Regions from separate parts of the Pectobacterium atrosepticum genome, predicted to be linked through region 2. Evidence: predicted binding sites of a transcription regulator. Region 2 holds the regulator's gene; each other region holds the start of a gene.
The links. The regulator LexA, encoded in region 2, represses DNA repair genes until DNA is damaged. The targets are predictions, from matches to a motif close to TNCTGTATGTACATACAGNA.
Positions count from the first base shown of each region.

Region 1: a site for LexA is predicted at 807-826, ahead of uvrB (excinuclease ABC subunit UvrB). Genes of this name have one in related genera too.
Region 3: a site for LexA is predicted at 1,332-1,351, ahead of uvrA (excinuclease ABC subunit UvrA). Genes of this name have one in related genera too.

Region 1 covers NZ_CP009125.1:1,927,470-1,929,748, forward strand. Annotated here, with positions in the region: gene uvrB (excinuclease ABC subunit UvrB) at 1,040-2,279, shown strand, end outside.
Region 2 covers NZ_CP009125.1:596,246-598,524, reverse strand. Annotated here, with positions in the region: gene GZ59_RS02660 (CsbD family protein) at 1-56, opposite strand, end outside; gene lexA (transcriptional repressor LexA) at 506-1,114, opposite strand; gene GZ59_RS02650 (diacylglycerol kinase) at 1,225-1,590, opposite strand; gene plsB (glycerol-3-phosphate 1-O-acyltransferase PlsB) at 1,720-2,279, shown strand, end outside.
Region 3 covers NZ_CP009125.1:4,046,460-4,048,738, reverse strand. Annotated here, with positions in the region: gene GZ59_RS17905 (amidohydrolase) at 1-384, opposite strand, end outside; gene GZ59_RS17900 (single-stranded DNA-binding protein) at 630-1,193, opposite strand; gene uvrA (excinuclease ABC subunit UvrA) at 1,439-2,279, shown strand, end outside.

The DNA of each region.
Region 1 (2,279 bases), 1.3 Mb from region 2:
CACCCGAATCACTTACCTGAGTAAGCTCATCGGGATTCCCTCTCTTGCCGCCTTCCTGCAACTCGAATTATTTGGAGTATAGCGGAGTAATTGAAGTCATTAAGACCTCTCAAATCAGATCAATGAAATGAGGGTCGGCCTACAGGGATACTGCGCCACCATTATGCTGATGAGGATTGTTGGTAAGCCATCACCTGCGTTTACTAATCGCAACGATTTTTGTTGTTTTTTACCAACATTTCTTTCATGAGTATAAAGTCTGCATTTTTATCAAAATTAATAGATAAAACCTTCTTGAGTTTTCCTCTAACACCCCGCCATAACTGAATTGTGGCATTTTAGTCCTCAGCTGTTTTTAGTCTTTTTCCGTCTAATACTTATGCGATAAATCACAGAAAGAGTGTGAAGAAAATCCATATCAGGGGGAATCGCCAATGAAGCGGGTATTTCTCTAACTCAGTGCTGATGCGGGGTTGTGGGAGTTATCCACCATTTCTGTGGATAACTATGTGCATTATAGATAGACAACGTGTCCTAGCCGAGAGCTGGCGCGGGTTTTCGCCAGGTTGGCGCTATTCTCCACGGTTTTGTTAATCTATTTATTATCATTCACTTAAATAAAATCAAGTGTCTTGAACATCAACGGTGCGTAGTTGCATAAATTAACCTCGCTGGTTATCCCTGCATGTTACATTTTTACCAAATCTGGGGATAAATCATGATGGTTTTATCTGGTAGATTGAATATGAATGTGCTAGCAAATTCATTTGTCGATTAATCATCCAATTCAGCGATAATTTTCTTGATGCTGTTTTTATATCCAGTATCATGATGGTGGCAAATTTCGCCATTGGCACTCAGAATAAAGCATCGCGTGTTTAACGTTGTAGGGCGATGCTTGTTTGTACGATGGGTTGTGTCTGTGACGACGCAACCTGTGACGAAAATCGTCAGTCTATGTCTTTTACCTGCCTCTGTGCGTCCACCCACGAACATCGTATTTAGCGATGAGTAATAACGATAAGTAGCGTGTTTAACGATGAGTAAAGCATTCACACTGAATTCCGACTTTAAACCGGCAGGCGATCAGCCTGAGGCCATTCGTCGTTTAAAGGAAGGTCTGGAGGACGGGTTGGCGCACCAAACGCTGCTCGGGGTAACAGGCTCAGGTAAGACGTTCACGATAGCCAACGTGATTGCCGATCTCAATCGGCCGACGATGATGCTGGCACCGAATAAAACGCTGGCAGCTCAACTGTACGGCGAAATGAAAGAATTCTTCCCCGAGAATGCCGTGGAGTACTTCGTCTCGTACTACGACTATTATCAGCCTGAGGCCTACGTTCCGAGCTCGGATACCTTTATCGAGAAAGACGCGTCTGTTAACGAACATATCGAGCAGATGCGTCTTTCCGCGACAAAAGCGCTGCTGGAGCGGCGTGATGTGATCGTCGTGGCTTCGGTGTCCGCTATCTATGGTCTGGGCGATCCCGATCTCTATCTGAAAATGATGCTGCACCTGACGCAGGGGATGCTGATCGACCAGCGTGCCATTTTACGTCGTTTGGCTGAATTGCAATATGCCCGCAACGATCAGGCATTTCAGCGCGGTACGTTTCGCGTGCGGGGCGAGGTGATCGATATCTTCCCTGCGGAGTCTGACGAAATCGCACTGCGCGTTGAATTGTTCGATGAAGAAGTGGAACGCCTGTCGCTGTTTGACCCGCTGACGGGGCATGTCCTCCAAACGGTGCCGCGCTATACCATCTACCCGAAAACGCACTATGTGACGCCGCGTGAGCGTATTTTGCAGGCGATGGAAGACATCAAAGTTGAATTGGCCGATCGCAAGAAGGTACTACTGGCGAACGATAAGCTGGTGGAGGAGCAGCGACTGAGCCAGCGCACGCAGTTTGATCTGGAGATGATGAACGAACTGGGGTACTGCTCCGGCATCGAAAACTACTCACGCTATCTCTCTGGACGTGGCCCCGGTGAACCGCCACCGACACTGTTTGACTATCTTCCTGCTGATGGGCTACTGGTCATTGATGAATCTCACGTCACTGTGCCCCAGATCGGCGGTATGTATCGCGGCGACCGTGCGCGTAAAGAGACGCTGGTCGAATACGGTTTCCGGCTGCCTTCCGCGCTGGATAACCGGCCGATGAAATTTGAAGAATTTGAAGCGCTGGCCCCGCAGACGATCTATGTGTCTGCGACGCCGAGTCACTATGAACTGGAAAAATCGGGCGGTGACGTTATCGATCAGGTGGTCC
Region 2 (2,279 bases):
TCTTTCGCTTTACCTTTAAACTGTTTCCAGTTACCGCTGGCTTGGTCTTTATTCATAAGAATCTCCATACCTTAGGTGCATTGCGCATAAAAAAATCGTAACTACCGACTTATGCGTCAGTTTCAGATAAATAAGATTATTCAGTAAGCAGCATCATAAATATGTGAGCCACCACGGTGCTCTTCGCCACTGTCTCCCTTGATTACTGGGCTGACCTAAATGTGGTGGCTAATGATCAATCGCCAAACGACCAATCAAGATAAAAATGCTTACCTTGGTGGAAATTATAGTCGAATATTTCACTAAAAATAAAAAACCAAGTATCTGTAACTAGAATGGCACAAAGAAAGGGGAAATCACCGCAAAAAAGCAGTGAAAAAACAGGGGGTAATGGGAGTCGTAGAAAACACACGCCAAATGTAACTAAATATATATTACTAGCGAATTAACACACGGAACATGATGCACTGATCCAGATAGGCAAGCAGTGCATCAGTGCGGACGATTAGCTCCAGTCGCTGTTACGAATAACGCCAACCGCTAAGCCTTCTATCGAAAAACTTTGCTGACGCAGGTCGACAACGATGGGAGCGAACTCTTCATTTTCAGCGAGAAGATGCACAGTATTACCTTGTTTTTTCAGTCGTTTAACTGTCACTTCATCGTCAATACGTGCCACCACAATCTGCCCGTTACGCACGTCTTCTGTTTTATGTACGGCCAGCAAATCGCCATCCATAATACCGATATTTTTCATCGACATACCACTGACTCGCAGCAAGAAATCAGCGCTAGGTTTAAACATCGCAGGGTCAACCTGATAGCGGCATTCGATATGTTCCTGTGCCAGCAGAGGTTCACCAGCCGCTACGCGGCCAACCAGAGGAATACCCGTTTCTTCTTCCATTAACAGACGAATACCACGAGAAGCGCCCGACACAATTTCAATCACGCCTTTACGCGCCAGCGCTTTCAGATGTTCTTCAGCCGCATTCGGAGAGCGAAATCCCAGCTGCTGAGCAATTTCCGCGCGTGTTGGCGGCATTCCGGAGTGCGCAATATGATCGCGGATCAAGTCATAAACCTGCTGCTGCCTTGCTGTTAATACTTTCATTCCGCCCCCTGGTTGTTTATACAGTCTTGCTGTGAGTATATACAGGTAACGCACAATTGGGAATCGGGATATAGGCAAAGCCCCTGACTTTTATTCGTTTATGCGCGCCATCAGGCAAAATGTTGCCAGAGGATGCTGCCCCATACGACAGCGGCTAACAAGATGGCAACAAAGACGGCCGCCGACCCAATATCTTTCGCCCGACCGGATAATTCGTGGTGTTCAAGGCCAATGCGGTCGACGACGGCTTCAATAGCGCTGTTGGCCAGTTCAAACAACATAATCAATACCACAGACCCAATCAGCAGCAGTTTCTCGACCAGCGTAACCGGCAGTAAACACGCAATAATAACGCCGACAATCGTCAATATGGTTTCCTGACGAAATGCGGCCTCATGCTGCCACGCCTGCTGCAACCCCTTAAAGGAATAACCGGTAGCTTTAATAATCCGGGTCATCCCCGTTGCTTTATTCATTTATCCTCCGTTATTTTTACTCTACATAATTCGCATTTTAACCTACCTGCGTTGTCTCATCACCACAGATCTCCGACGCAGTTTCTGGTATCCTTGCGGCGAATTGCTAACAAGAGGCTCCAAGTTGTTATGTCAGGTTGGCGTAAAATTTACTATAAATTATTGAATCTCCCGCTGAAACTGCTGGTGAAAAGCAAAGTTATTCCCGCAGATCCAGTGGTCGAGTTGGGGTTAGATCCCTCACGTCCTATACTCTATGTTCTGCCTTATAACTCTCAGGCGGATCTCTTGACGCTACGTGCGAAATGTCTGGCATTGGGCTTACCCGACCCCTCGCAATCGTTCGAATTCAATGGCGTAGAACTCCCTAGCCACGTCTTTATTAATGACGGGCCGCGCGTCTTCCGTTATTACGTTCCCAAGCAGAAATCCGTCAAGCTGTTCCACGATTATCTGGACCTGCATCGCGCCAATCCAGATTTAGACGTACAGATGGTGCCAGTTTCCGTGATGTTTGGGCGATCCCCTGGTCGGGAAGGTCACACTCAGGCTGCACCACACCTGCGATTGCTCAACGGCATTGAGAAATTCTTCGCCGTTCTGTGGCTAGGCCGTGACAGTTTTGTCCGCTTCTCAAGCCCAGTGTCGCTGCGCTATATGGCGACCGAGCATGGCACTGACAAAACCAT
Region 3 (2,279 bases), 1.5 Mb from region 2:
CGGCATTGCCATGCTGCCGTTGAGATCAACCACCTGCGTTTTCGGGCCGATAAACTCTGCTGCCTGTGCATTTGAACCGATGAAAACGTAGCGACCATCACGTACTGCAACAGCTTCTGCCCACGGCTGACCTTGATTGACGGTGTAAATATTGCCGTTACGTAAAACTAAATCGGCAGTCTCTGCCGTTTCTGCCGCCATTAGCGTAGATGAAGAAAAAAGCAAACCTGAGACGGTGACAGCAAGTGCTGCGAGCCTGAAAGAAGTGTTTGGTGGCAAAGAATAATCGGTTGTCGCGTTGCCAGAAGATGGCGAGGGTGCCTTATTGGCGGTGTTTTGGGATAGGTTTTTGTTAGCGGTGCGGTGTGCACTATTTTTGTCCATACGTTATATCTCCATATATAGCGTTTATTCCTCATTGATGAGGCGCTGCTATTTTTCGGCAGCGATGGATAAATAACTGTACAGATTGTGCTCTGATTATCTCGATGAGCACGAAACGCACATGCTGTGATGATTTCCTTGGTTGATTGTTTACTGGTGACTTTTCTGTACGCTATAAAATGAAAAACCTCCGATAAATCGGAGGCTTATAATGGAATTATTGACAATAATCTCTAAGGTTAGCCTTAGAAAGGAATATCGTCGTCGAAATCCATTGGTGGTTCGTTGCTTTGTGCCGGGGCATTATTTTGTGAGGAAGATGCGTTCTGAGCTGGGCGCTGCTGAGCTTGTGCGCCGCCGCTGAACTGGTTTCCGCCCTGCGGTTGCTGAGGTTGACCCCAGCCGCCTTGTGGCTGACCGCCACCTGCATTGCCACCGCCTGCTGGTGCGCCGCCGCCCTGACGTCCACCTAGCATCTGCATGGTGCCGCCGACGTTAACGACGACTTCGGTGGTGTAGCGCTCTACGCCAGCCTGATCGGCCCATTTACGGGTTTGCAGTGCGCCTTCGATGTAGACCTGAGAGCCTTTACGCAGGTATTCGCCCGCGACTTCTGCCAGCTTGCCAAACAGAACCACACGGTGCCATTCGGTCTTCTCTTTCTGCTCACCGGTTTGCTTGTCACGCCAGCTTTCCGACGTAGCCAGCGTGATGTTGGCAACTGCACCACCATTCGGCATATAGCGGACTTCTGGGTCTTGACCCAGATTCCCGACAAGAATCACTTTATTAACGCCTCTGCTGGCCATGCTCGTGTCTCCTGATAAATCAATTTATGTAAGTCTAAACGATCAATTTTATCATGATACACATTTGTATCATACCTGCGAAATGGCTTCAGAAATGAAAGTAAGATTTGCAGCGTTTGCAAAAGTAAACGGGTTTAATACTGGATATTCATTCAGTTTTTTTTGTGCCATAATTGTTCGTTTCGTACCGGTTCTCTCCGTTCGGGAGACGATGACAAACCGTTTTTATTCCGGGAAGTGTGTGAATGGATAAGATCGAAGTTCGTGGTGCTCGTACCCATAATCTCAAGAATATCAATCTGATAATTCCCCGTGACAAGCTGATCGTCATCACCGGTCTGTCTGGTTCGGGTAAGTCATCGCTGGCGTTTGACACGCTGTATGCCGAAGGGCAGCGACGCTATGTGGAATCACTCTCCGCCTACGCCCGTCAATTCCTGTCACTGATGGAAAAACCGGATGTCGATCATATAGAAGGGCTGTCGCCCGCGATCTCTATCGAGCAGAAATCCACTTCACACAACCCGCGTTCCACGGTCGGGACGATTACCGAAATTCATGACTACCTGCGCCTGCTGTTTGCACGCGTGGGTGAACCGCGCTGCCCAGATCATGATGTGCCGCTGGATGCGCAGACCGTCAGCCAGATGGTGGACAACGTGCTGGCGCAGCCGGAAGGCAAACGCCTGATGCTGCTGGCACCGATCGTGAAAGACCGCAAAGGCGAGCACAGCAAGACGCTGGAAAACCTGGCCTCACAGGGCTATATCCGTGCTCGTATCGACGGCGAAGTGTGCGATCTGTCCGATCCGCCGAAGCTGGAATTACAGAAAAAGCACACCATTGAAGTTGTCGTCGATCGCTTTAAAGTGCGTGAGGATCTGGCTCAGCGGCTGGCGGAGTCGTTTGAAACCGCGCTGGATCTGTCTGGTGGTAGCGTGGTCGTGGCCGATATGGATGACCCTACTCAGCCTGAGCTGCTGTTCTCGGCGAACTTTGCCTGTCCGGTGTGTGGCTACAGCATGCACGAGCTGGAACCGCGTATGTTCTCGTTCAACAATCCGGCGGGGGCGTGCCCAAGCTGTG